Regions from separate parts of the Sphingobacterium sp. UBA2480 genome, predicted to be linked through region 2. Evidence: riboswitches for the same ligand, from Rfam matches in the RefSeq annotation. Region 2 holds a riboswitch; the other holds the start of a gene.
What was found. Region 2 has a riboswitch for thiamine pyrophosphate ahead of thiS (sulfur carrier protein ThiS). Riboswitches for the same ligand answer to the same signal wherever they lie in the genome.
Positions count from the first base shown of each region.

Region 1 (15,202 bases), 420 kb from region 2:
TGTGCTCAGAAACATCCGGTAAAAATAACTTTTTGTACTCGTAATTGTTGATGATCTTAATCGAATTTTTCATAGTTTTAAAGACAACCTACTTACCAATGAAATCAAAAAAAAGGAATAGTTGTATGTATGACAAATATACTTAAAAGTTTGCGGAAATTAGGTTAGCATCCGATGCTTTCCAATCAAGTAATTATTGTGTTAACTAAGTGAAAAAGCTTATTTAAGACAAATTGTCCTGATTCCCTTTTATAAACTCCGACGTGAAATGTTGTTGCTGTTTTTCATGGCTGAATTTCTCCCTATTATAGGACGCTGAACTACCTTTGGGTATTGATAAGGAGGTCCATTTATCATCCAAACATATTTTCCCAATATAGAGCATCTGACCGATGTGGTAGGGATAATGTGCTAGCTGCCGCAAGATCGCTTCCATGACGGTATGTCCTTGATTACGGATATAAATGATTTTAGCGAGATCTTCTTCTTCGAGGGATTCAATTGCTTGAAACAGACAGGACCATCCAGCATTCCAATAGGTAATAAGCTCATCGCGATCTACCCAACTGTTCTCAAACTCCTGGTCGCGGTTTCTATTTTGTTTTTCGCCATCTGTGGTGAGGAAATCGGTCCATCGGGAAAGCATATTTCCACCTAAATGTTTAACAATTAATGCAATGCTATTGCTCGAATCATTGGGTTGCCAAAAGAGTTGTTCAGTGCTTAACTGTGCCAATGTTTTATCACCCAAAGATTTATAATATTGAAATTGCTTGATACAAGTCGCTAAAAAATTGTCCATTGCGTCGAAAGTTTGGCATTTATATGAATATTAATATACAAAAATGTCCTGAAACCGAGACCTAAAATAATTTTTTTAGCTGAAATCTGGTTTTGCTATCGATGTCATTAATTTCCTGATACAGTTTTTTGAGGTGATAAATGTGTGAATTTATAAGGAGAAGGAGAAGGAGAAGTGTGAGCAAAAATGCTAATAAAAGCAAAGGTGATACTGGGGTATGTATCACCTTTAAGCTAACTAAACATTAAACATAAATAAACAGTCTTTTTTAAAGACCACACTAAAAATTACAATACTACTCTGCCACTTGTTGATTTGTCAACTTGGACATTTTTTGGTTGATTTTTTAACGCAATTCTTGCCGATGTAGAAACATTTCCCTGTAAGTTTTCTTTCACGCTGAGCGTAACATTTGCAGACGAATTGGCTTGTACTTGGGCATTTGTTGTCGAGAAACGGCTCATGTCAACCGATGCGGATGAATTGGTGTTCAAATTTAAATTTGAAGCGCTACCCGCAATTTCCTGCTTAGACGAACTGCTTGCCGATACTTGCAAATTTTTACTGCTGACATCTGTCGTTAACTTGCTAGAAGAGCTCGTTGAAAGGTTGATATCATCAGCAATTAATTTTTTAAGCGATATTTTTGCGGAGGAGGATACGTCTACAGAAATTTTGTTTGCCTTAATCGTTTCATCGGTATAGATCGAACTGCTGGATGATGCCGAAAAGCGTGTCGGTATCTTGCTTGAGTAAACAGTTACGCGATTGTTTCTCGCATTTCTGATTGAACTGTTTCTTTTATACTGTACATACAGTGTACCGTTTTTTACAGTCGTTTCGATAAGGGATAAATGTTCGGGATTATCTGCTTCAACAATAACTTCGTTGCGATTAGAGTGAATATAATCTACACGTAATGAAGTTGCCGATGAAATGCCATCTGGAGCAGTGATCTTACGTGTTTCGCGTTCTTGTGCCTGAGCTACATATAAAAATGAAATAAAGGCAATGGTTAAGATTCTTTTCATTATTTTTCTGTTATTAGTTTAAATTTATTTTTACTGAAAGTTTCATTTTAATTTCCCTTTTTATCGTTTCTTATGCACTTATGCATACGCGCTATCGTTAACTGCCACCTATAGTATAATAGTAATGCCAAAACTTTAAATCCGTTTAAAATACTGATTAACACTAGTTTTGTTCCTGAGTGCTATTTTCGTTCATGCTCATTTTTGAACATCAACTGTTCGGTATCGGACAATAGTTTGTTTACCAGACTCTTCGTTTGTAGGCTGCTAACCAGAATTGATACTCTAATTGGGAAGCTGTTATAAATACTTGTCGCATCTTCTCCCGTTTTGTTTCAGTAGTTTCTGCTGCAATTTTGTCAACGTAGTTTTTCGCCTTGATAACGCCCTGTGCAAAATCCTCACCGCTATAAGTTGCTATCCATTTGGAATAGGGATTTCCCTGTGTATTTGCTGTCGATACAATGTGATCTCCGACCTCCTTATAAATCCAAAAACAGGGGAGTGTTGCCGCCATAGCAACCTCAATACTCTCGAAAGCGGCTACGCTTTTAAGAAAATGAACATAATGATGGCAGGTTGGTTCGATTTTGTTGCTCTTGTCGGCAGGACTTAAACCAAATTCCCGAAAGTAATTTTCGTGTAATGCCCGTTCAACAAGTAGCGCATTGCGACCAAATTCGAAATAGTCCAATGCTTGTTGGTTATCCGCGCTTTTTGCACCTATAAAGGCGAGCACACGGCCAAATTCTTCTAAATAGAAAGCATCCTGCTGCATGTAAAATTGAAATTTATCCAGGGGAAGACTACCATCACTAAGCTGAACAATAAACGGCATAGTGAGTATATCTGAATAAATTGATGTTATTGAATCCCAGGCATGATCAGTCCAGTTCATATTGAATAAGTTTAATCGGATTGTGGAAGTGATTTAATGGCCCATTTCCTTTGCCAATGATGAGGTCTTTGCTACCAGCTATTGCTGCGTGTATATAGGCCAATGCGAATTCAACCGCGCTATCGAGACCAACGCCTTGTGCCAAATGGCTCGCAATTGCTGAAGAAAGCGAACAACCGGAACCATGTGTATTTTTGCTGTTAATTTTTTGAGATTTGAATTCAATTGGTGGATTCTTGTGCTGGAACAATAGGGATGTTAATTCTTGACTTTGGAGATGCCCGCCTTTAATCAAAACGGATTGACAACCTTTCGCCAGTAGGCTATTTCCCGCTTTTTCCATTTTCTGAACCGTGTCAATAACTTCGTCTACTAAGACACTTACCTCATCTAAATTTGGTGTAATTAGCGTTGCCAAAGGAAAAAGAAGTGCTATGCAGGCCTGAATCGTATCGTCGTGAATCAGCTTGTGTCCGCTGGTCGAGACCATGACTGGATCAAATACGATAGGCCCTTTATATTCTTTTAAATAGCTGCTAATAAGCTCCACAAGTTCAATATGGTGTACCATGCCTATTTTAATTGCATCGGGATAGATGTCGTCAAAAATAGCATCTAATTGGTCCTGGACGGCTGCTGTAGGAATGTCATAAATACGTCTTACACCTTGTGTGTTCTGAACGGGTAAGGCAGTTAACACATTCATGGCATAACAACCTAATGCAGATATGGTTTTGGTATCTGCTTGTATACCTGCACCACCGCTACCATCGAACCCCGCAATGCTGAGTACGGTAGGGACGCGGTATTTTTTATCTTTTGTCATTTTAATAGTTCTTTTAGTTGTGCACTGGCAGCTCTGGGATCTTGACTTTGGCATATGGCCGAAACGACTGCAATGGAGTCTGCACCGGCATTCCAGGTCTCTTCTGCAGTTTGTAAATTCATCCTTCCGATAGCGATCAATGGTTTTTCCGTCCTACTCCGAAGTTGTTTTAAACCTGCAATTCCCCATTCAGTAATCGTGTCCATTTTTGTTCTCGTAGAAAAAATGGGACTTACACCGAGGTGGTCGACGGCGTACATTTGTGGACTTTCCAGTTGTTGCATATCTTCTATGGACCAGCCTATGTTTAATTTATCGCCATATTTTTCGCGAATAGGGAGCGGCTGCAAATCATTTTGACCCACATGTACTCCCCATGCCTCGATTTTTGCAGCGATTGCTACGGCATCATTGATCACGAGCGGAATACCATAACGATCGGTCAGTTTTTTCAAACGCATGGCTTTATCCAAAAATGTAGCGGGATCGTTAGCTTTTTCGCGTAATTGAATAAGATCGACTCCACCAATGATGGCTTCTTCGGCGACATTGAGCCAATGTTGAGGATAACAGTCCCGCTCAGAAATTACCAAATATAAAGGGTAGGGAAAAAGCGGATTAATGCGCATAACATTTGATCTTGAGCTTTGATTTTAGACGTTCTGCATTGAGCTTATAGAGTTCATCATAGAGATTCAATTGCAAGGTACCCGGGCCAGCTGCTGTTTGGGCTGCGAGTTCTCCCGCCAAGCTCAAAATGGAAACGCCGGCAACAGCTGCTTCAACATATTGGTCTGTAACACCTAGAAATGCACCAATAAGTGCAGTAGCACTACAGCCAAGTCCAGTTACCTGTGTCATTAAAGGGTTGCCATTAAAGACTTCAACCCTGTATTGTTCGGAAAGAATATAGTCTACTTCTCCGGAAATACAGATAATGGAACCGGTTTGCTCTTGCAATAATTGGCCAAATCGGAGCGCATCTTTACTCGCTGTCGTGCTGTCGACTCCTTTTGTGTTCGGTTGGTTGAAATTGTACAGCGTCATGATTTCTGATGCATTTCCACGAATAACCGTTGGTTTGAGATCCAGTAGATTGGCTAATAAATCATTGCGGAATGCTGATATCCCAGCACCAACAGGATCAAGTACCCATGGCCGTCCAATGGTATTGGCATGTTCGGTAGCAACCAGCATAGCTTCGGCTGTATCTTCACTCAAGGTGCCGATATTAATAACAAGAGCTTGCGCAATATCGACAACTTCGCGTACTTCTAAAGGACTGTGTACCATTACGGGGGACGCTCCTAGGGCTAACAGTGCGTTGGCCGTATTGTTCATCACGACTAGGTTTGTGATGTTGTGTACAAGGGGTTTTTCGACCCTCAGCTGCGCTAATAAATTGATAATTGAATCTTCCATTCTTTTTACATATGCTAAGATGTACGGTGTAGCCTTGGAGGGAAGAAGAGCGATAGACTGCGCAGTAAAGGAGTATGCTGTACAGTGGATTTTTGCTTTTCCCTACGCCGGTATAAACCGAATCAGGTTCAAAGGGACTATCTCAATTCTATACAGAATACCCCCAAAGCCAGACCAAATTTAAACAAAAAAGAGGACTTTTCATATCCGTCATTTTTCGATCACTTAGCTTGTTAAATTAATCGGCCGGATTTTGATCGGCACTAATTTCAATATATTCAACAGGGGTATAAGTAACCCGGGCAAAATTTTTGGTCAAAAGTTCTGTTTCTAAAATCTTTCCACCCTGAAATTTTAAAAACTTCTCGCGCCAAATCTCATTTTTACGAAAGAACTGGTTGTCTATTTTAAGAAATTGATGTTCTTTTTCAACGACATGGTATGCAAAATCCAGCTCCTGATCGATCCTCAATTCGCCCTCTAAACATTTCTCTGTAAACCAGAGGTTGATCTGGAAGGTGTAAGGCGTGTTGTTGGTGAATTGATAATCACGGTAGTTATAAAATACGGTAGCCCCACTGCCGAATGGCAAAACGCGACCATCGTCAGGAAAAGGATCAAAGGAGTGATGATAACGTTCGCTGACGGTGAGTGGACTATGGATAACAAGCCAATGGATGAGATTGGATATTTGACAGATTCCACCGCCAATACCCGCCCTTGCTTCACCGAAGGATAACTCCATGCCGGGCAGATACCCTTTCTTTACGGTGGGGAGCCCTACGAGTTTACAAAATGAAAAGGTTTCCTTCGGTCTGATCAGAATGGCATTGATCTGTGCTGCTGCAATTTTCAGGTTGGTCACTTTGTTGATCTGCAATTGCATATTATTTTCGCCCAGCTTTTTTAATAATACAGACTGATGCTTTTTAATACGAAAGGGAAGTTTTTCAGCTGATTTAACTTTGCTGTATTTTTTGTCGTCAAATAGCCAGACGGCTTTTCGCTGCATTCTTCTTACCCATACTGCAAAAAAATAGAGCAAGGGGTGCTGTTGACTGATCAGTTTTCTTTTTTTCAATACGATGTTTATTTATCGCTATCAAAATTAATGCAGAAATGTATCTTTTGCCGCTTTTTTTGATTTTGTCCTGTGTTTTTACTGTATAGGGGGTAGAACTTTTGTTCCATCGGGTGTATACTGGCTTTTCGCTCTATGTCTATAGCTGTTTTCTTGTTTGTACGTATTTGCCCGTGATCTTCCCATGCCCGTTATAGTTCAGGTTTTCATACGTACAGTTTCCCAAATCTTTTACAATTGATTTTTGTTGCAATACCCCCTTGAAGTAGAATTCATCAACTGTTTCGTTGGCCCGGTAGGATCGCTTGATTTCCGCTGTGAGTTGGTCATTTTGATCGAAGGTTTGGCGTAGTATATAATCACTTGTTTTCGGATCGCTATACGCATAACGGACCCGACTTTCCCTTTGATCATTTCTGCCCGACAGCTCTTCACTCATGCGATTCTGTTTGTCATAACTGTAAATGGTCCAATCTATCCGTTGGTATAAAAAATGAATGGATTCTCTTTTTACAACCTGGAGTTTGCTGTTCAAGTGGTCTATTGTCGCTGTTTGTAATGTTGGATCGTAGGAAACAATGGCGTTTGGGAGATAACGGTAAATGGTGCTGTTGCTCCATTTGCTGTTTTGAAGGTACTGTATGGAGTCGATAAGTCCGAACTGATTATAGCATCTTTTGCTGAAATAATTATTTCCGCCGGAAAGATTGTTGGATGTGAGCTCTTTGCCTTCTTCATATACAGTCGTCACAATTGCTCCAGTTTCCACCTCATTTTCATCGGAAAACTGCTGCATGACGTACGTGCCGTCACATTGATTTTTACGCTGACTGTAGTAAAGAGGGAGAGCTGTATTGGCGATAATAGCCGCTGCATATTGCCTGGATGGAATAAATTGCACTTGTGCAATGGAGTCAAAGAAATGTTGGGCATTATATTGTGACGAAGGATTCTTTGACGCAACTTGTGTGCTGTTGCTTAATATGGATTTGGCTGCTGCCACATAGGTATTACTATCGTATATGATCTTGGGTTTGCCTAAGCCATCAAACAAGATCATGGCATGACGTTGTTTCAATGACAATACATTGATGGTCCATTGTTGATTTTTAACGCTAAATGTAAGTTTTTTTGCATCGGTTTTTGTGACCAGTAACTTTGTTGTGCTAAAAGGTACTTGCTTGAAAATCGCAGCAGCATTTTTTTCGTGTAAACGCATGATAAAATCAGTTGATTTATCGGACTCATTGGTTACAAACAGAACTGCCTGTGTAGGGCTAGCTATTGTTAACGATTTTACTGTTTGCGATGCTGCAATGGGACTATATAACAGCAATATCAACAACTGAATGATAATCGGATAAATGTGCAGTTTCGCGTTATAATTCATTTGGGTCGATATTGCTGTTGTTGACTTTGCTATTTAATTTAATACTTCTTTCAAAAATAATAAGGTGTGCTCCCAGGCACGTTTGGCCATCACGGGATTATATTCCGCTGACTCGGGATTCGTAAACGTATGTCCAGAATTTGCGTAGGTAATTATTTGCCAGTCTGCTTTTCCTTCATTTAATTCCTTGACCAACCCATCGTAATCTTCTTTTGATACACTCTTATCGGCTGCAGGGTGCTCAATGAGTACTTTTGTTTTAATGGAACCATTGGGTCTATCGGCAGCTTTGGATAGGCCTCCGTGGATACTGATCACGGCATTGACGGGGAAGCCGGCTCTCGCCGCTTCTAATGCTCCTGAACCTCCAAAGCAATAGCCAATGATCGCAATTTTTGTCGGATCTGCGCCTTCTTTTTTCAGTTGTTCTAATGCGAGCTTGATGCGATGCTGATAAGCTTTATAGTCCGTCTTGTAGTGGCCTGCAATTTTCGAAGCTGCGGTGTTGTCCGCAGGAATATTTCCCTCACCGTAGATGTCGGCAATGAACGCGATGTAACCTTCTTTTTCAAGAAGCAATGCCGCTTGTTTCGCTTCGTTGTCAATTCCCTTCCACGCAGGAAGAATTAAGACAGCAGGGCCTTTTTTTGCCCTATTGGCGGTTACCATGCCGTTGAGTTTTTGTTCACCATCCTGGTAAGGAACCTGTTTTAATTGTTGGGCCTGCGTAGTCATCGTGACCATAGTAAGCATCAATAGTGTCATAACTGTTTTCATCTGTCAATAATTTGTTCCGCTCATTATTTTGTGTGATCAGAAATGAACCTAATTTGGAGTCCATCTCAACTAAATATAATTTTCAATGTACATTTTTTCCGCTGTCGTCAACCTGAAGTTACGACTTTATAGATTCAATAATACCAATAACATCGAGTTGTCCGAGACCTTTGTCGTGTGCTTTCCCGTAGGTATCGAGTAATGTCTTGAGGAGGGGATATTCGGCACCGGCTTGTTGCGCCAGTCGAATATCTTTCAGCATAAGATCTAGCGCGAAAGCAGGACTGTAGTTTTCTTCCATCAGTAAAGGCGTTTTGACTTTTGTTGCGCCACTGCCACTGGCACTATCATTGATGATTTCGAGCATATCACTCCGTTGAATTCCCAGTTTATCTGAAAATAAGATCGTCTCTGCGAGACCTTGATAGATCGTTGAAAGAAAATAGTTGATCGCAAGTTTGGCGGCAATTCCCTGGCCATTTTCGCCAACATGTTTGATCGACTTGCCCATCTGCTCGAGGTATGGCCGGGCGCGATGAAGATCCTCCTGTTCACCACCGACCATAATAATCAGGGTGCCCTCTGCCGCGGGCTTGGTACTGCCGGCCACAGGTGCATCTATAAATGCGGCTCCTTTTTCTTTGAGTTTGGATGCGATAGACAGGGTGAGTTTACGGGATATGGTACTCATATCGACAAATAATTTGCCCTTGATATCTCCTTGAAGGATTTTTTCATATACTTCACTGACAGCTTCATCATTGGTGAGCATGGAGAATACAATATCAGCATGTTCGACCAATTCGGCTATACCTTCTCTGATCATTGATTGTTCTTCAAAGCCCGCTGCTTTTGCACGGTTTCTATTATAAACAGAAAGGGGGAATCCTGCTTTTTCCAGGTTTTTAGCCATGGGGTGCCCCATGTTTCCTAATCCTATAAATCCTAATTTTTCTATCTTCATCTAAAATTACATTAATAGCTCTTGAAATTTACGTCTATTAAAGATACAAATGTTTTGGTCATTCCACTAATACCCTGATTTCGTTACGAAGGAGCACTATTTTATCTTCCTGTTCCAGTTTTTTTAAAATTCGGGAGACAACTACCCGGGATGTGTTTAGGTCAGAAGCAATATCCTGATGCGTAAGGGTAAGTATTCGGTCGTTGTTCAGCTTTACTTTGGCTTTCAGATATTGGATGATTCGTTCTTCCATATTGGAAAAAGCTAGACTATCAATAGCTTGTAACATTTCGTCCATACGGCTTGAATAGCTTGATATGATGAAATTTCGCCAAGAGGGGTATTTTCCCATCCAAAGGTTGACAAGCTCATTTGGAATCATGGCAACCGTTGTTGTTTTTTCTGCGAGGGCACGAATTTCACTTTTTTTATTTCCGAGACAACAGGCTATTGACATCGTACAGGTTTGACCTTTTTCCAAATAGTAGAGCAGCAGTTCGCCTTTGTCTTCATCTTCCCGGACAATTTTTATTGCTCCATCTAGGAGAAGGGGCATCGACTTGATGTATTGATTGGTATCAATGATGAGATCCCCCTCATGAAACGTTTTGATGTGTGCGTTTTTGGCTATTGCAGTAATTAACTCTGGCTCAAGAATGCCTGTATAAGCTTGTTGGATTGACAACATACGGTATTATTTTAGTTAAAGTTAATTATTTACGGGCTTATTTTATCCCCTGGGGGTGGAAAAGAATGTTGGTGGAAAAGAATGTTGGTGGAAATAATGTGTAGAAAGACCGGTTTTTTTGTGCTGTGTGTGGCGTATCCAGCAGCTAACATATAAAATCGTGAAATTCATAAATTTTGATTTATTCAAAACAGACAAAATGTTATTCTGATTATTTTTAGTGTTTTTTTAAGAATGTGATGAATGTGTTGTATTTATTTTATTTAATCTGTTTTTTTATTGCCTCTTTGTTTTAGAAGTAGCTGTTTTTCTGTGGAAGCTTAAAACTGATTTGTTTTGTATAGCGCTAGGGTCTGATAATCCTATTGTTAAAATTAGTTAAAAAGACAATCAATTCCTAATTTTGCGCCACAAAAACAAAACAATCACATCTAACATGAAAAAGTCTTTACTTTTTTTTGCCCTCGTTTTTGCTAGTTATAGTGCCGTTCATGGTCAAACAGCAAATACTAGTTCGGTTTCAGGAGTTGTCAAAGAAGCTACTGGACAAACGGTTAAAGGAGCAACCATTAAAATTACCCACATCCCAAGTGGACAAGTTGTAAGTGGCTCAGCCGATGCCCAAGGAAAATTTCAAATTTCAAATCTTCAAGAAGGAGGCCCCTACAAAGTAGAGGTAACTTACATTGGCGAAACGCCTGTTGTTTTCGAAAACATCATGCTGAAATCGGGGGAATCGTTGAATATCAATCCAATTTTTACGGCTGGATCTTCAACAAATTTGGATGAGGTTGTTGTTGTTGGTCATGGTGTTATTGATATTGCTGCGGGAAGAAAGACGCCGATTGCCGTTTCGACGATCCGTAAACAGGATTTAGAGGAAAGGGTAGGCGCACAGGATATTACTTCAGCACTAGCTAATACCCCGTCGGTTTATATCACTGGTCAGGCAAAAGGTTTTGGTGAGTCTTCTATGACAACACGTGGTTTTGATCAGTCCAATACCGCATTTTTGTTGAACGGTCAGCCGATCAATGGTATGGACAATGGAAGTGTATATTGGTCGAATTGGTCGGGACTTACAGATATTGCTTCTTTAGTGCAGATTCAACGTGGTTTGGGATCATCTAAATTAGCGATTTCATCTGTCGGCGGTACCGTAAATTACGTGACACAATCTACCGCAATGAAAGAAGGTGGTTTTGTCCGCACTACTGTTGGTAACGATATGTTTATGAAGGCAACAGTAGGTTACAATACCGGTCTGATGAAAAACGGTTTTGCTGTTTCGGCTATGTTTACGCAATGGTCAGGTAACGGTTATATGGATCATACGGAAGGTGCTGGACAAAGTTATTTCTTGTCCGTTGGATACAAAGCAAATGAAAAGCACAACCTGAACTTCATGGTAACCGGTGCACCACAGTGGCACAACCAAGGATATACCTCAAAATTGTCGAACTATCTCGCTAATGGCAGACGTTACAACGACAATTATAAGGATGCAAACGGCGTGATGATGAATGCACAAAAGAACTTTTATCATAAGCCGGTAGCCAACTTGAACTGGGATTGGACCATCGATGACAAATCATCTTTGTCAACTGTCGTTTATGCGTCGTTAGCTGCTGGCGGCGGTCAATCGTTAAGAAGTGATAAATACAACAAGGGCAAATATTTGGCTGCTGATGTGAACAATCATCAGTGGTTTGGTATAGTTTCCAATTATAACCGTAAGCTTTCAGAGTCCCTGAATTTTAATGTGGGTTTTGACGTGAGAGATTATAAGGGTACACATTATCGTAAATTGACAGATCCACTTGGAAATACAAATGGTGTTGTATTGGGCGGTAATGTTAATTTCCCTAATAAGCCATTGGTTACCAATACATACTCAACAAATCCTTGGAAAGCTTTCTCAAGCAAACCTGATTCGCGTGAAGATCGTTTAGCTTGGGATTACAATCAATACATCCGTTACGGGGGTCTGTTCGGTCAATTGGAATATGCGAAAAATGGCTTTACAGCGTTTTTCCAAGGATCGGTTTCCGAACAACAAAATAAACGTTCTGATTATTTTCAATACACACCAGGTAATGAGGATTCTAAAGACGTGAACAACTTTGGCTACAATACGAAGGGTGGTGTAAGTTATACATTGGGACATCATAGTGTTTTTGGTAATGCGGGGTACTATTCCCGTCAGCCTTATCAAAACAATATTTTCATGAATTTTGCAAATGATATTAATGAAAATGCTGAAAATGAAAAAATCCTTGGTTTAGAGGCTGGTTATAAATTTGCTTCTCGATTCTTGGATGTGAATGTGAATGTTTACCGCACAACTTGGGAAAACCGTGTTACGGGTAGTTCGAGTTTAGCGACGGCAGATGATGTGAAAAAATACAACCCAACAAATGATCCTGGTATTTTGGTCGAAGGTGCCTATTTATATACAACAAATTACGGTGTAAAACAGGTGCATAGAGGGGTAGAAGTTGATTTTGAGGCCCGCCCAATCGAAAAATTAAGCCTAACAGGGTTTTTATCGATAGGTGACTGGAAATACGATGGTGCAGTAAACTCTGTTATACGTAACGATAACCGCGTCGAATTGGGACGTTCTCAGGTTAACTTAACCGGTGAACATGTTGGTAACGCAGCGCAAACTTCTTATGGATTTGGTGCTAAATATAAAGTGTTTAAGGGTTTGTCTGTTGACGCAAACTACAGATATTATGAGCGTTTGTATGCATCGAATTATCGTAGAGAAGTAATAGATGGCCAAACTTATGGACGTTATATGAAATTACCGTCTTTTAATCTTTTGGATGCCGGTCTTTCTTACAATGTCAAAGTAAGTGACAAGAACAGCATGAGTTTCCGTGTTAACATGAACAATGTGTTGAATAAGTTCTATATTTCGGAAGCTACTTCGAGTAACTTGGTGACAGATGTGAACAATACTTGGAATGGTATTGATACTTCCAATTTTGTTTTGATCGGACAGGGTAGAACTTGGAATGCATCTGTGAAATTTACATTCTAATAAGATTTACGTCGAATACAAAAGGTCCACAATTATTTTGTGGGCCTTTTTTTGTTTTTTAATAAAAACTTAATAATTTTAGGTGATCTAATTGTCAACCTGATGTTGCATAAATTAATTTGTCTGGAAAATTTACAGATCGGTACTGTCCATTTTTCTGCTTTTGTTGTTAATTTGGATGGTGGAAATACAGGCTTTGCTTTATTTATTAACCAAGAAAATGACCCAATCTTTATTTTTCGAAAAGAAAAGAAAAATGAGGTATCTTTCCATGTAAATGAAGAGCAATTCTTTTGGATTGTAAAAAACAGCCAGTTTACACCAGGAGAACGTCAAGACTTTTTTGCTGAATTTGTTGAATTCCTGCGTTTGATGGAAGAGAAGGTTTCCAATTATGTTTTCAAAAAGGAAAAATTAATCAAATTTACAAATTCGAGGGATATTGTCCGCTATAAATACTTATACCTGACAGGTGAAATTAGTTGATAAGAATACCCGATTATAATACCTGATCTCCCGTTAGATTTCTTTTGTAATGAAATTTAGCTTAGTTTTGGGCATGAAGCATATGTTTTCAAATCTAGCTGTCATTCTACAAAACAATACTTTTGTGGAATCAGATTTTACACTGCCAGTACCCGTACTTCTTGCTAAGTTTTCTTTTTTACCTATTTCATCATTTTTTCCGGAAGCGAGTTCATCTTTTTCCGCTGATTGGTTAGACACCGTCCAACAGAGCGCGATTAGATCTACATTGGAAGGATTTAATGTCGGAATCAGTGGCGATGGTAATCCTGTCGCTTTACTTGAGCAGGCGATTGCTTTGACCAATCATGCACTTGCCTATAGCTATTTGGGGCTTTATTATTTTAAAATAGCGGCATATGACCAAGCTATTGCAACGTTTACAAGCGCAATCGAACAGTATAAAGAGGAGCCATTTTTTTATGCGAGCCGTTGTTTAGTTTATCGACTCATCGATGAAGACGAAGGTGCTTTCTATGATTATCAGATTGCCAAGAGACTGGATTTTAATTACCATAGCGTTTTGGAATGGCAGGAAAATCAAGCTGAATTAACGTATTTTGAAGCTGAAAATTTGGTCATACAAGAGCTGGAATCGAAGTCTAGGACGCTCAGTACTGACGAAATAAATTCATTGGGACTTGAATATGTTCATTGCTATAGCTATCTAAAAGCAATCGGTCTTTATTCTTCTGCTATTGCGGAATCCGACAACAAGGATAGCAACCTGTTTGTTTTTAGAGGAAGTTTGTACCTGAAATTGACCTGTTTTGAATTAGCATTGTCTGATTTCAATCAGGCTATTGCTCTTGATGAGAATCGTTCTGCCGCCTATATATTTCGTGCAAAAGTGTTTGAATCCTATCGTAATTACCAAAGTGCGCTGGAAGACTATGCCAAGGCGGAGGAAATAGATCGTGATTCATCGATCGTATACGAAGAAAGGGCATCTTTGTTTGAGCGGTTGGGAAATTTTGAGGAAGCATTATTGGATTTTGATCGCCTTGTTACGCTCAATCCGGAAGATTTTTATGTGTATTCATTACGAGCCGATTTGAATGAAAAGTTGGAGGATTTACCAGGCGCACTGGCAGATTACTCGAAAGCGATCGATTTGAATCCATATTATTCTGATTTGTATTCATATCGCGCAGCAATTCGTGAAAAATTGGGTGATCCTATCGGGGCAAAAGCCGACCTGGATAAATTCAATGAATTGGAAGATGAATAAAAAAAGTCCACCTTTTGGTGGACTTTTTATACCTACTGCTCTAACTAGAGCAGCCTTTATTTAATGATCCTTTTTATCTTATTGGAACGGGTAATAAGTTTGTGCAATTTGTCATAATCCTCCGTGGCAATAGAATCGTGCAGGGATTGAAGCTGCTTGATATGTTCTTCGAGCACTTCGAGTACATTTTCGCGATTTTGCTTGAAAATAGGTGTCCACATATCGGGCGAACTTTTGGCAAGACGTACTGTAGATTCAAATCCCGATCCTGCCAGCTCAAAGATACGTCCCTGAGATTTCTCTTTTTCCAATACCGTTAAGGCGAGGGCGAAAGAGGTCAGGTGGGAGATGTGTGATACATAAGCAGTATGTACATCATGTTCGTCCGCATTCATAAAACAGCTGCGCATCTCCAATTGGTCGGTGATGGCATCGGCGATTTCGAAAGCATCCTCATCCGTTTTAAATGCTTCGACATACACCATCATCTTGCCTTTGAATAAGCCTGCTATTGCAGC
Region 1 is NZ_DDPA01000007.1:820,253-835,454, forward strand. Features, by position in the region: gene B3600_RS16530 (helix-turn-helix domain-containing protein) at 1-73, opposite strand, end outside; gene B3600_RS16535 (DUF1572 family protein) at 224-802, opposite strand; gene B3600_RS16540 (GIN domain-containing protein) at 1,090-1,833, opposite strand; gene tenA (thiaminase II) at 2,075-2,731, opposite strand; gene thiD (bifunctional hydroxymethylpyrimidine kinase/phosphomethylpyrimidine kinase) at 2,718-3,557, opposite strand; gene thiE (thiamine phosphate synthase) at 3,554-4,186, opposite strand; gene thiM (hydroxyethylthiazole kinase) at 4,176-4,979, opposite strand; TPP riboswitch at 5,062-5,154, opposite strand; gene B3600_RS16565 (VanW family protein) at 5,218-6,060, opposite strand; gene B3600_RS16570 (hypothetical protein) at 6,200-7,450, opposite strand; gene B3600_RS16575 (dienelactone hydrolase family protein) at 7,484-8,227, opposite strand; gene B3600_RS16580 (NAD(P)-dependent oxidoreductase) at 8,346-9,191, opposite strand; gene B3600_RS16585 (Crp/Fnr family transcriptional regulator) at 9,250-9,879, opposite strand; gene B3600_RS16590 (TonB-dependent receptor) at 10,316-12,928, shown strand; gene B3600_RS16595 (hypothetical protein) at 13,031-13,414, shown strand; gene B3600_RS16600 (tetratricopeptide repeat protein) at 13,464-14,684, shown strand; gene B3600_RS16605 (prephenate dehydrogenase) at 14,741-15,202, opposite strand, start outside.
Region 1: linked by a shared signal. The riboswitch ahead of thiM (hydroxyethylthiazole kinase) and the one ahead of thiS (sulfur carrier protein ThiS) in region 2 are both predicted to bind thiamine pyrophosphate.

Region 2 (15,202 bases):
AATTTCCCTTTTTGAAAAAAGAGGATACTAAAGATTTCCTAGGGGCATACATGCAGAAAACGGCGAAAGTACCCAATTTGGTCATTCTTGTTATCGAGGGTTTAGGACATGCCTATAGTGCTGAAAATGGCTATATTGGCAACTTTACACCTTTTATAGGTACATTGAAGCAACAGTCTTTGTATTGGGATAATAATATGAGTTCCTCGGGTCGGACATTTTCCGTTTTGCCGACCATAACAGGTTCGTTGCCTTTTGCAACACATGGATTCCTGGAACAAGACACCTTGCCTGACAACTTTAATCTATTTAATATTCTGAAGAGTAATGGATTCAATACTGGGTTTTTCTATGGCGGTCATTCTAATTTTGATTTCATGAAAAAGTTCATGGATTATAATAAAATAGATATGCTCATGGACCAAGCCGCATTCGGACCTCCTTATAAAAAATTACCCGAAAAGGGTGGGGAGAGCTGGGGATATGAAGATCAAGCTGTCTTTAGCAAACTTCTTGAAGTACAGAAGGTACAGGAACACCCTTATTTCCATGTTCTTTTGACACTATCAACCCATAATCCGTTTTTGATTAATAATGCGGCTCATTATGAGCAACTATTTGATCAACGTATCGCAACATTGAACCTTACACCCGAACAAAAAAAGTGGGCTTTGGAAAACCGTACCCAGCTTGTTTCGGTGCTGAATCTGGATGATGCGATGGAGCAGTTCTTTAATGAATATAAAAAGAGACCAGATTTTGCAAATACTATTTTTGTCATAACTGGGGACCACGCGATGCCTGAGATACCCTTGCAAAGCAAAATCGATCGTTATCATGTTCCACTGTTGATTTATTCACCACTTTTGAAAGGGCCAAAGACTTTTCATCATTTTGTTAGCCATTTTGATGTCGCACCTTCCATATTGGCCTACTATCGCGAGAATTTTGGTATGAAAACTCCTACACAAGTTACCTGGATCGGTCAGGGCCTTGACAAGGGCACTTCAGCACAGGGTGATGGCATTGCCATGATGCAGAGTAAAAATCAATTGATTGATTTTGTAAAAGGCAGTTACCATCTTTCCGACGGACAACTGTATAAATTGGATGGAGTGCTCAATGAAGATGCCGCCTCGGATAATGCAAGAGAGGAATTGTCCAAGCGCTTTGAATTATTTAAGCGCAAGAACAAACTCTTTTATACCCAGAAGCGACTTCTTCCAGACAGTGTGTATACAAATTACTTTAATAGAACAAAGAAGAACTAGAATTTTCGAATATAACCAAGGATGATGTCCAATTGATTTCCTTTCTCTTTTGGCCTGAATTCTTGATTATAATAGGTGCCCGAAATTGAAAATAGGTTACTTTGTTTCACCGAGAAGTTATACTCGGCACCTACTTTGAATGTCTTTAATTTATAGGAAGCGTTGTCCAATAGATTATTTCGGTTTTCTTCGGGGCTCAGACCCGTTCCGGCACTAAATCCGAAGTAATCGTTTGCTCCTTTTGTATAATAGCGGACTGTTCCGGTATAGGATTGGGAAATATTCTTTTCGCCCGGTGTAAGATAAGTCCTCAGATTGAACCAAAAGTTTTGGTAATATTTTCCTAATGAAGCCGTGTACATCCAGATGTTGTCACTAAAATAAAGCTGACGATATCCGATCTCTCCCTCAAAGCTGTTCGGAAGATTGGCATAGAGAGACACGCCAGTTCTATATTTCGCAAAAATCCCCACATTATTGGAGTATCCAGCACCCACGTAGAGGTAAAATATCTTTGAAAGACGAGGATAAGCCTCCATCTCGAATTGTACGCCATTTTCTGCAAATTTATTTGCATAGTTGGTCCTGAAAATAACTGATCCTATGGGGGTTGCCCGCTTATAACTTAAGCCGACAATGTGCCAATTATGATCAAACTGTTTGTCAAAATAGACGAAGTTGTAGGTCAGACCGATTGCGTTTTTAGCCGTATATTCTTCAATACTTTTTGCCAGTGCTCGAGCTTCTGTGTTTTTAGGATTAATGGCCAATAAACTATGAATTGCCTTTTCGGCAGCTTCATAATGATCGTTGCCATAACTAATTTTACCTTTTAACAGAAGTAGATCCTGCGACTGCGGATGTAGGCTAAGCCCTTTGTCTGTAATTGCAATAGCTTTGTCAGTCTGATCATTCCAATATTCCAAGGAAGCGTAGGCCAAAAAGAAATCTTCATCATTTGTGTTCTTTTTGTCCAGTTCTGTGAAGATGGTTCTTGCCGAATCAATTTTATCCGACCAGGTATAAAGCCGCCCGAGAAAGATGCTAATATCGGTGTAATCCGGTGCTTGAAGTAGCGCCTGTTTGGATAATTGAATGGCTTGCGGATAATCTTTTGAATCAAAGGCTACCTTTCGCGCTTTTACAAAGAGATCATCAGCAGTGAGTTTCGTCTCTTGCGCAATTGAAAATAAGGGTAATAAAGAGAGGGAGAGTAATGGATAAATTACTTTTTTCATTCCAGATCGTAAAGTTGACATTTAAGCTTGCTAATATATAAACTAAAATTAGCAAATTTTGTTTGTCTGCTTTTGTTTTAAAATAAATTTTTGAGCTCTTTTAAAGCGTTCTATCTCTTTTTGCGGAACGCCTTCCGAAATAATCCTTAGAAGGAGAGTTTCGAAAAACGCCAATGGAATGTATCAACAACCGTTAACTGGTTGCTGTCTACGGGTAATCCGGTTATTATTTTAAGCACCTGCATGGCCATCATACTGCCGATAATACCGGGTAAAGGACCCAGCACCCCATTTTTATCGCAATTTGGAACCTGTTCCGGATCGGGGGGCGTTGGAAAGATATCCAATAGGTTTTTACTACCCTGATAGTTAAAGACAGCCAGCTGTCCTTCAAAACCATAGATGCTACCGTACACCAAAGGTTTATCGAGTTGTAGGCACGTATGATTAAGCAGGTAGCGTGTTGTAAAGTTATCACAGCAATCGACAATGATATGATAGGGAGCGAGCAATGCTAGCGCGTTGTCTGCATCTATTTTTACCTGAAAGGGCTCAAAATCAATTGTACTATTGTGTTGCCGTATATAGGCTGTGGCACTTTCTGTTTTTGCCTGGTGTATATTATCTTCGGAATGAATGATCTGTCTATTTAGATTGTGGATTTCAACCCTGTCAAAATCAACCAGGCCAAGTTTGCCTATACCAGCTGCGGCTAAATATTGAACGACAGGGCTCCCGAGTCCCCCTGCACCGACGACCAATACCTTGGCATCCATAATCTTCCGTTGTCCGGCAACGCCGATCTCTTCAATAAAAATCTGTCTGCTATAGCGATCAAAAATGTTATTTTTCATGTATTTAACGTACTATACCGGCATAATTGCTCTCCCAGTCTTTCATCACTGGAGAATAGCCCATCTTTCTGATTTGATTTTTTATTGTTTCCATATCTCTTTCATCACTTACTTCAAATTGTTCCAAAGCTTGCGGATCAACAACATAGCCTCCCGGATTGGTCTTTGAAGCGGCACTCATGGTCGTTACGCCAATAGGTATGATATGATCCCTGAAGGTTTCGTTCTCTCGGGTGGAAATGGAGATTTCTAAATTTTCATTCCACAGGCGGTATGCACAGATCAACTGCAGTAGATCGCGGTCTGCCAAATGAAAATTTGGCTCAACAGAACCTGCGGCTGGTCGCAGGCGTGGAAAGGAAATCGAATAGCGTGTTTGCCAATATTGTTTTTGTAAATAGGCGATGTGTGCCGCGGTGAAAAAGCTGTCCACCCGCCAGTCCTCCAGCCCAAGTAATACGCCCAGTCCGATTTTATGGATTCCCGCCCGGCCTATACGGTCAGGCGTATCCAAACGATAGTCAAAATTGGACTTTTTTCCTTTCGGATGATATTGTTTGTAAACTTCGCGATGGTAGGTTTCCTGATAGACCAATATTGCATAGACTCCGGCTGCCTGCAGTAATCGGTACTCGGATTCTTCCAATGGCTGTACTTCAATGGATATCTGTGAAAAATGAGGTTTTAAAAGCCGAATAGCATTTAGGAAATAAGTGATCTCGACAGTTTTGTTGGCTTCTCCGCTGACCAGTAAGATATGATTGATTCCCATGGCTTTAAGTGCCATTGCTTCCAGTAATAGTTCGGTGTTGCTCAGCGTTTTGCGTTTGATTTTATTGTCCATGCTAAAACCGCAATATGTACAGATGTTTTGGCACTCATTGCTCAGGTAAAGCGGGGCATAGAGCTGTATGGTTTTACCGAAACGACGTTGCGTGATTTGTTGGGTTTTTTGTGCCATTTGCTCCAGATATGGTGCTGCAGCCGGTGAGATGAGCGCTCTAAAGTCAGAGAGCGTTAAATGGTCTTTTTCTAACGCATGTTGTACATCCTGATCAGTAGCGTCATAAATCTGTGCATGGACCTTATCCCAGGAGTATTCATCGCGTATCATTTTGAAATCTGTCATAGTGAATTATCAATCAAATAAAAATGAAGTTAGGGGGCTCGAAGCGATTGCGTGGGAGCCTATCTTTCCCAATCCGGCCTCATAAGCTTTCCGTCCAGCGATAACGGCCTCTCTGAAAGCTTCGGCCATACGTATCGGATTATTAGAGACTGCAATTGCCGTATTGACAAGCACCGCATCAGCTCCGATTTCCATGGCTTTAGCGGCATCGGAAGGCGCTCCGATTCCAGCGTCTACGACCACTGGGACATTACTTTCCTCAATAATAATTTCGAGAAAGTCCAAGGTACGCAGCCCTTTATTGCTTCCAATAGGGGCACCTAAAGGCATAACGACAGCTGTGCCTGCATTTTCTAAACGTTTACAAAGTACCGGGTCTGCGTGAATATAGGGCATGACGACGAAACCCAATTTAGCAAGTGATTCGGTTGCGCGTAAGGTTTCAATAGGATCGGGCAGCAGATAACGTGGGTCGGGATGAATTTCCAATTTCACCCAGTTTGTTTCCAGTGCTTCGCGAGCAAGTTGAGCCGCAAGTACTGCTTCTTCAGCTGTTCGTGCTCCCGAAGTATTGGGAAGCAAATGGATTGCCGCCAGATCGAGCGCGCTGATGAGGCTGTCGTCTGAGCCGGTCTGGTCGATTCGTTTGAGGGCGACGGTGACCAATTGGGAAGCCGAAGCCACAATGGCATCGCTCATTTCCGTGAGATTACCGAATTTGCCCGTACCGAGAAATAATCTGGATTCAAATACGCAATCGGCTATATGTAGGTTGCTCATAGTAAAATTTTATTGATGGATGAAACAATGTTTGGAGTCTTGGTTACGATTCCCGAGAGTGCTACACCGTAGACGCCAATTTCTAATAGATGTTGGATATCTTCAAGTTGGCTTATACCGCCAATTGCGAATATTGGAATAGGGGTTAGGCCTTCTCGGCGGACTTGTTGGATGATGTTTTCATATCCTGCAATCCCCAGTAGGGGACTTAGTTTTTGTTTTGTCGTGGTATAGTTGAATGGCCCGAGCCCGATATAGTCACAATGTTCACTTATTCTTTGCTTTACATTGGCAAAGCTATTGGCTGTACCGCCGATTATTTTTCCTGCACCCAATAGGTGCCGGGCAGCTGCTACACTGCAGTCGTCCAGTCCCAAGTGCACCCCATCAGCGTCTACAGCTGCTGCAAGCGAAGGATGGTCATTGATGATACAGCTGGCACCAAATTCGGAACAAGCCTGCCTGATCTCTTCGGCGAGCGCATAAAGATCTTTTTCCTCGGCTTCCTTCCATCGGATCTGTATCCATTTGGCCCCCGCATCCAGCGCTTTCAGCATGTTGTTTTTTTGTTCCCTTATAGTTTTACCTTGTGAGATATATTGGAGTCTTTCCATAGTTTTTGTTTGCATGCAATAAAATTTTGAATAGGATCCCGATGTTTCCATAAAGTGCCATATAAGGCAATTCCATCTGCACCTTGCTGCATCGGAATAAGACAGTTGTCTTGGTTTATCCCTCCAAGACCGATGAGACGAACAGCAAAGTTGGCGCGTGACGGGAGTTGACCTAGTCTTGCATTATGCGTTCCATACCCCACTTTTGAGATGCTCGGAAATAATGGACTGAAAAAAGCATAGGCCCAACGTTCATCAAGGCTATTGAATTGATCAATATCATGCACAGATGTTGAACAGATTGTTGTAGGCCCCAGTTGATTTGCAGATTCATGCAGTCTACTTTTATCGTTCAGGTGGATTCGTGCAATCCCAAGCTCAGCCGATAGATGCGCATGTGAGTGTAGAACCAATCTGTCGCGGTATATAGGAGCTATAGTTTCTATATATCGCGACATTTGTAAGTCTGTAAAATGATACTTACGCAAATGCAGAATATCAAGACCTTCTTTAAACAACGCTGCTATAATCGCCTGTTCAGAACGGATTGTTTCTGCTGCTGTCAATGCAATAATCATGAATAGATCTCTTTTCCTTGTGCGATGAATTCCTGTGATTTTTCCAGCATCCCCTGGGCGGCACTATCCCTGATTTCCTGCGTTATTTTCATCGAGCAAAATTTGGGACCGCACATGGAGCAGAAGTGCGCAACTTTAGCCGCATCTGCCGGCAATGTTTCGTCATGATATTCCCGTGCGGTATCTGGATCAAGGGAAAGGTTGAATTGATCTTCCCATCTGAATTCGAATCTGGCTTTACTCAAGGCGTTATCACGATATTGTGCACCAGGGTGTCCTTTGGCTAAATCGGCCGCATGGGCAGCTAGTTTATAGGTGATTACACCATCTTTGACATCTTTTTTATTTGGTAGACCCAGGTGTTCTTTGGGGGTAACATAGCAAAGCATTGCACAGCCATACCAACCGATCATAGCCGCTCCAATGGCGGATGTGATATGGTCATAGCCTGGAGCAATATCTGTTGTTAAGGGACCTAAGGTATAAAATGGCGCTTCGTCACAACAGGCCAATTGCTTGTCCATATTCTCTTTGATCAATTGCATAGGAACATGTCCTGGCCCTTCGATCATCACCTGAACATCATGTTTCAAGGCGATTTTGGTGAGTTCGCCCAGGGTTTCGAGCTCCGCAAATTGAGCTGCATCGTTTGCATCTGCAATAGCTCCGGGGCGAAGACCGTCGCCAAGTGAAAAAGCCACATCATATTGTTTCATAATTTCGCATATTTCCTCAAAATGGGTATAGAGAAAATTTTCTTTGTGATGAAAAAGACACCATTTGGCCATGATAGAGCCGCCTCTGGAGACAATTCCAGTAACTCGGGATGCCGTGAGATGGATATAACGAAGCAATACGCCGGCGTGTATGGTAAAGTACGAAACACCCTGTTCGGCCTGTTCAATCAAGGTATCTTTGAATATTTCCCAGGTAAGATCCTCGGCCACCCCCTTTACTTTTTCGAGCGCCTGATAGATCGGTACTGTACCGATTGGGACTGGCGAGTTACGGATAATCCATTCGCGGGTTTCGTGAATATTTTTGCCAGTGGATAGATCCATGATGGTATCAGCCCCCCAACGACAGGCCCATACCGCTTTCTCAACTTCTTCCTCTATGCTTGAACTTACGGCGCTATTGCCAATATTGGCATTGATTTTAACAAGAAAGTTGCGTCCGATAATCATGGGTTCACTTTCAGGGTGATTAATATTATTGGGTATGATCGCTCTTCCGGCGGCGATTTCTTCACGGACAAATTCTGGTGTAATAGCTTTATCATGTGTTCTCGCACCAAAGTTTTGCCCCCGATGCTGATGATCCATTCCAGGGGTACTAGCTTCCAACTGCTCAATACGTTGGTTTTCCCGGATAGCAACATACTCCATTTCCGGGGTAATGATGCCTTGCTTTGCATAATGTAATTGGGTGACATTCTTGCCGGCGGAGGCTACTTTCGGTTTGTGGCTATAGGCAAATCGGAGTTCGTCCAACGTTGGATCAGAAAGTCGTTTTTGTCCATATTCAGAGCTGATGCCAGCCAACTGTATGACATCCTGACGATCCAAGATCCACTGCTCGCGAAGGCGAGGGAGTCCTTTGCGGATATCGATATGGATGGTGTCATCTGTATAAGGCCCAGAAGTATCATAGATTGTTACCGGCGGATTAATTTCGATCTGTCCATTCGTTAATTTGGTTGGGCTCAAGGAGATTTGACGCATAGCGACTTGAATAGGAAATAGTTTTCCGGCTACAAAAATTTTCTTTGCATTTGGAAAGGGGGATTGCGTAATTGTTTCAGCTGTCATTTTTTCTGTATTGTGGTGAATTACTCGGTTGATTTTTTTTGAAAGGCTAGCCGCCTTGAGATGCAGTGATTAAGATAATCTGATCATAAGGTTTAAGTGTTGTCGTAGCCCAGTCCTTTTTGGGGATGACTTGGTTGTTGATGGCTACAGCCACACCCTGGGTTTTGCCAGATAATTCCAAAAGTAACAAGCCTTCTAGTGACGTAAGTGCGGGATCGAAAAATCGAATTTGATGGTTTATTGTAAGTTCCATTCCTTAATTTTTTTTGGTAAAACTTTAGGAATGGCTACACAAAGGCGCAGCAATGCACCTTGTAGACAGCTCACTTTTCCCTACGCCAGTATGATCCGGATCAGGTTCTAAGGGTAAAATCTCAGCCTGCATGAGCAGACACCCCTAAAGTTGCGACTAATATAAGGTTATTTTTATGAAAGTTGCAAGAATTTATTTTGCTGCCTGAGGTATATCGTGCAGGAAAGTACAGGTCACCATGTGGAAAATATTTGATATATTAGATTTTTAAATCAGCTAAAACAATTTAACAACCACCAAGAATAGTATCTTTTCATGCGTAGGATTTTATTGACAATACTGTTGTGTATAACGAACAGCACTTATGCCCAACCTAAAAGCAACTGCATCGCGGTACAGTTGACATGCGAACATCTGGTCAATCCATTGGGTATCGATGCAACCCAGCCGAGACTTAGCTGGCGACTTGAGGACCAACGTAATGGTGCGGTACAACAGGCTTATCAGATCCTTTTAGGGCAAGATTCGCTGGCACTACTGAAGGAGACGAAAAATAGCTGGGATAGTGGCAAACAGCTCAGCTCGTCCATGTTAGTGCCCTATAACGGCGCACAGTTAAAGCCACAGACCACGTATTTCTGGAAGGTTAAAGTATGGGATAAGGATGGTATATCAACAAGCTCTAAAATAGCATCGTTCGAAACTGGAATGATGGGAATGGACCTTTGGAAAGGAAAATGGATTAGCGACAATAAGGATATTCATGCGCGAGAAACGCCTTATTTTAGAACAGAATTTAAGATAAATAAGCCGATAAAGTCTGCACGCGCGTATATTGCCACAGCAGGGCTATATGAACTTTCCATGAATGGTCAACGCGTAGGAGACCATCGCCTGGATCCAATGTATACTCGATTCGACCGGCGTACATTATATGTCGTGACGGACGTAACCCAGCAGCTCCAACAAGGAGAGAACGCTATTGGCGTTGTTTTGGGGAATGGCTGGTATAATCACCAACCACTGGCGGTTTGGAACTTTGATAAAGCACCGTGGCGGGCCCGACCAACATTCTGTTTTGAGCTGAAAATCGTTTATACAGATGGTACAGTAGAAACTATTGTTTCAGATAAGCAGTGGAAAACAGCTTCGGGACCAATTACTTATAATAATATTTACACTGGTGAGCATTATGATGCAAGACTGGAAATACCCAACTGGGACAAACCTAAATATGATGATTCAACTTGGCAGGCTGTTCAGTATAGAAATGCGCCATCTGCACATATCGTTTCCCAACAGATGGTACCGATTCGGCTCGTGAAGTCCTATAAGCCCAAATCAGTGACAAAGATAGACCAACGTACTTATGTTTTCGATATGGGTCAGAATATGGCTGGGATTACAAAAGTTAAAGTCAAAGGAGCTGCAGGGACTATGCTACGTATCAAGCATGGTGAACGATTGTCGGCAGATGGGCGTCTTGACCTGTCCAATATTGATGTTTATTACCGGGGCGATAAGGAAAAGGAGCCCTTTCAAACGGACATTCTTACCTTAAGCGGTCGTAATGATGAGTTTATGGCAAAGTTCGGTTACAAAGGATTTCGTTACGTCGAAATTAGTAGTAGTGCGGCAATTGCATTGGATAGTTCGGCTGTGACCGCTTATTTTATGCATAGTGATGTGCCCGCTATTGGACAGCTCAAGACGTCATCAGCGTTGGTCAACAAACTATGGGAAGCGACCAACAATGCCTACTTGTCCAATTTGATGGGCTATCCGACAGACTGTCCGCAGCGCGAAAAGAACGGTTGGACAGGGGATGGGCACCTTGCGATTGAAACAGCTTTGTACAATTTTGACGGGATAACAATTTATGAAAAATGGATGGCGGATCATCGTGATGAGCAACAGGAGAACGGTGTCTTACCCGATATTATTCCAACTGGGGGATGGGGTTATGGTACAGCGAATGGTTTGGATTGGACAAGTACCATTGCCATCATTCCCTGGCAGATCTATCAGTTTTATGGAGACCCACTTGCATTAGAAGAATGCTATCTTAATATCAAACGCTATGTCGATTATGTCGACGGAATCAGCCCATCTGGGTTGACGACTTTTGGGCGTGGAGACTGGGTGCCAGTGAAGTCACAGTCGAATCTGGAGTTGACCTCCTCGGTTTATTTTTATGTGGATGCGACCATCTTGGCTGCTACGGCTAAATTGTTTGGATACACAGCAGATCAACAAAAATATGAACTGCTGAGCAGAAAAATTAAGACGGCCATCAACGCTAAATTTTTAGATGCTTCCAAGGGTATTTATAGCAATGGAACACAGACTGAACTGAGTGTTCCACTCTATTGGGGTGTGGTACCTGACGAAATGAAAGCCCGGGTTGCAGCCAGCCTGAATAAGAAAGTGGAAGAGACCAACTTTCACTTAGATGTAGGGGTATTGGGTGCAAAAGCATTATTGAATGCGTTAAAAGATAACGGTTATGCAACGACAGCCTATAAGGTTGCGGTACAAGATACTTATCCGTCTTGGGGATGGTGGATTGTAAATGGCGCAACAACATTGTTGGAGAACTGGGATTTAAAAGCAACCCGTGATATTTCAGACAACCACATGATGTTTGGCGAAATCGGTGGTTGGTTTTTTAAATCTATCGGCGGGATTCTGCCAGATCCTAAACAACCTGGATTTAAACATGTGCTCTTAAAACCCATCTTTCCCCAGGAACTGAAAGAATCTTCTATTTCTTATGATTCACCCTACGGTAAAATTGTTTCCGAATGGAAGTTAAAGGATAAAAAGATTGTTTATGATATCCAAATACCCGCAAATGCCACGGCGACATTTTATCCGCCGGATAATGTTAGCATTAGCAGTAGCGATGTCGTCCAATTGGACGCTGGTAAACATAGGCTGGAGCTGGAACTCAAGTAATCATAGGCTCCGATCTGTTGTTTCATTGCCCCGACCGTTGGTATTATGCTCTTATCATGTTATGTATTAGAGTGCTTTTGCAAGTTTACCAAGCTGTTTTAATTTTAAAGCGAGTTCATTGCTCCAGGGTAAACCAATACAGAGACGCATGCAATGGTGAAATTGATCCTGTAAGGTGAAAATCCGCCCCGGTGAAATGCTGATCTGTAGTTTAAGCGCATAGTTATATAGCTTGCCTGTATCGATGTGTTTTGGAAACTCGACCCAAAGGGCAAGTCCACCCTGTGGACGGCTAATTTTAGTGCCTTCCGGAAAATGGTCCGAAATGATGGCAGCGTAGTGCTGGTAGTTTTCCGTTAATGATCTACGAAGTTTACGCAGGTGGTTTTCATACTTTCCAGTTAATAGAAAATTTCCAACCGCCTCATTGATGATCGCCGTAGATGACAGGGAATGGATCAGTTTTAGTTTGATAATCTGCTCTTTGTATTTTCCAGGAGCAACCCATCCGACACGGAAGCCTGGAGCCAACGTCTTAGAAACGGATCCACACCAGAGGACATTGCCATCCCGGTCAAAAGATTTGCAACATTTGGGGCGTTGGGTGCCAAAATGGAGGTCGCTGTAGGTGTCATCTTCGATTAGCGGAATTTGGTGTTTTGACAGCAATGCCACAATTTCCCGCTTATGCTCATCCGGCATGCAATAACCCAAAGGGGTGTTAAAATTGGGGACCAGTAAACAGACTTTAATTTGGGGCAATAGATTTTTGAGGGCTTCAATGTCTATTCCTATGATGGGGTCCGTAGCTATTTCCAGCACCTTAAGCCCTAGACTGACGGCAAGTTGGAGGATACCCGGATAGCAGGGGCTTTCCAGAGCCAGTGTATCTCCAGGTTTGGTTAAGGCCATCAGACACAAAACTAAAGCATTCATACAGCCGTTGGTGGTAACGACATCATCTTCATTGAGATTTCCACCCCAGGCCAATGAACGTACGGCCACCATACGACGTAATTTTATATTGCCTTGCAAGGGTTCATATGCTGTGCCACCATCGCTGAGCTCCCGTGTAGCGAGGACGATTTCTTTTTTTAATTTTGCGGTAGGTAGGAGACTTCCGGAAGGAACACCGATTGAAAATAAGGTTAAGTCCCGACGTCCCATGGTTGAATACACCTTATTCATCAATTGATCCGGTTCTCTGTTGTTGGCGATTGGAATAGGTTGACTGGCTGCCGCCAACGGAAGTTGCAAATAGTTTGGAGGACTAACGAAGTAGCCGGATTGGGGCTTGGACTGTATAAGAGAACGTTCTTCCAATGCTAGAAATGCCCTTTTTGCGGTATTTATACTGATACCGTGTTCAGCGCTTAGGTTCCTCACCGAAGGTAGTTTTTCGCCAGCTTTTAAGACGCCTGATTTAATCTTATTGGCAATATTGTCTGCTATTTCATGATACAAATAGTCTTTTTTCATCAAATAAGGATTAGTGTTCGTCTTCAAAGGTAACTGTGTCCATTGAATTATCAAAAACTGTGACTGTGCTTAATTCTTGTAATGGACGAACTTTGTGTAAAAGATTGATACATGGCGCAATTAAGTATAAGTAAATTACAGGAAAATACAACAAGCGGTTGGTTAAATGGTTTTATTGGTGTGGTATTATTTAGCGGTTCGTTGCCGGCAACACGCATGGCCGTTTTAGCGTTTGACCCTGTATTTGTTACACTAGCAAGGGCTTCCATTGCAGGCATATTGGCACTGATAACATTGATGGTTTTTAAGGAAAAACGTCCAGAAAGAAAGCAATTGGGGTCGCTATGCATCGTGGCAATAGGATGTGTCGTTGGATTTCCCTTACTAAGCGCTTTGGCTCTGCAGCACATCACGTCCGCACATTCCATCGTTTTTATCGGTATTTTGCCCGTATCGACAGCTGTATTTGGTATTATACGCGGTGGCGAGCGTCCGAAGCCAATCTTTTGGCTGTTCTCTGCTTTAGGGAGTCTACTGGTGATCGGCTATGCGCTGGCACAAGGACTAACAGCCTCACCTTTAGGCGACGTTTTAATGATCTTATCGGTCATTCTCTGTGGTTTGGGCTATGCTGAAGGTGCAAAATTGACCAAGACGCTAGGGGGCTGGCAGGTCATTTCCTGGGCCTTGGTTTTGTCGCTGCCGTTGATGTTGCCACTTACCTTTGTCTACCTTCCATCGTCTTTTGACACTGTGCCTATCGGGGCCTGGGCCAGTTTAGCCTATGTGTCGATGTTCAGTATGTTTATTGGCTTTGTTTTTTGGTATAAAGGACTTGCCCAAGGTGGCACGGCGACCATCGGACAATTACAGTTACTCCAGCCTTTTTTCGGTCTGGCTTTAGCCGCCGGGCTTCTTCATGAACAAGTCGGTGTTGGCATGCTGGCCGTAACAGTTGCTGTTATTCTTTGTGTCGTTGGAACGAAGAGATTTGCCCGATAAATGCATTAGAAAAAAGAGAACTGGATTATAGGCTCTCTCGGAAAACGATAAATTTATTAACTTTAACTTTTAGGGTATCATTCGAGGCGTATTTGATCGAATGATGTGTATTTATCTTGTATTGGCAAAGAAAACAGCGTATGATTTTACCGTTTGAACCTTATAATCCGATATGGAAAGCGAATTTTGACAGTATTCAACATGAACTTTTTACGTTGTTGAAACCAATAAGGTCGAGGGTTGATCACATAGGCAGTACGGCCATTGAGGGATTGTCTGCCAAACCAATCATTGATATATTGATCGGTTTAGAGGAAGAAAACGATCTTGATCGCATTCCGCTCCTGTTGCGGGACAATTGCTATGTATATTATGAAAAATACAATGAGGATATGCCTTACAGACGTTTTTTTATCGCCCTGATTGATCGTCCTGAAGTATTAGGATTACCAGAGCAAATCGCACCTGGCGATGAAATTCCTGCACGATTGCATGACCATTCGTTACGAGTAGCACATATCCATAGCATACCCTTGCAATCAAAACACTGGTTGCGCCATATAGCCTTTCGCGATTACCTGCGTACGCACGACAATGTAAGAGATCGCTATCAGGCACTCAAAGAAAAATTGGTACTGCAGCAATGGAAAGATGGTAACGATTATAATGATGCGAAAGATGAATTTTTGAAAGAGCATGAAGCAAAAGCTGTGGAATGGTACAATAGTGGAATGGTACAATAAAGGTTGCGGAACAATAGAATCGTATTACAATGAGAACCTTGGACAAGCAGCGTGGATGCATCGGATTAAATTGGTAAGAAATTAAGGTTATACTAGCTAAATTTAGGTATGAATACATTATTGGAAGAATTTGAGCATATTATTCAGAAGTTTTCTTCGCAAATTTTGGAAATAAATGATGACGATTTTAATCGCAAATTAGAACCAGATAAATGGAGCAAAAAAGAGATTCTGGGTCATCTAGTCGATAGCGCTTTTGTTAATTACCAACGGTTTATAAGAGCTCAATTTGAAGAAAATCCAAAAATATACTATGATCAGGTAGCCTATTGTGCATCTGCAGGTTACCAACATGCTGAGACCGAGAAATTATGCAATCTATGGCGATCGGTAAACGAACAATTGTTGTTTTTGTTTAAGCAGGTAATTGCGAACAAATTGATTCAAAGGACTTGTAATGACCATAGCCTCGAATTTTTAATGCTTGACTAT
Region 2 is NZ_DDPA01000007.1:1,238,956-1,254,157, forward strand. Features, by position in the region: gene B3600_RS18435 (sulfatase-like hydrolase/transferase) at 1-1,271, shown strand, start outside; gene B3600_RS18440 (YaiO family outer membrane beta-barrel protein) at 1,268-2,509, opposite strand; gene B3600_RS18445 (HesA/MoeB/ThiF family protein) at 2,656-3,363, opposite strand; gene thiH (2-iminoacetate synthase ThiH) at 3,368-4,492, opposite strand; gene B3600_RS18455 (thiazole synthase) at 4,502-5,272, opposite strand; gene thiE (thiamine phosphate synthase) at 5,269-5,901, opposite strand; gene B3600_RS18465 (thiamine phosphate synthase) at 5,847-6,464, opposite strand; gene thiC (phosphomethylpyrimidine synthase ThiC) at 6,461-8,275, opposite strand; gene thiS (sulfur carrier protein ThiS) at 8,322-8,528, opposite strand; TPP riboswitch at 8,589-8,684, opposite strand; gene B3600_RS18480 (alpha-L-rhamnosidase) at 8,844-11,486, shown strand; gene B3600_RS18485 (PLP-dependent aminotransferase family protein) at 11,553-12,965, opposite strand; gene B3600_RS18490 (DMT family transporter) at 13,077-13,967, shown strand; gene B3600_RS18495 (GrpB family protein) at 14,108-14,710, shown strand; gene B3600_RS18500 (DinB family protein) at 14,819-15,202, shown strand, end outside.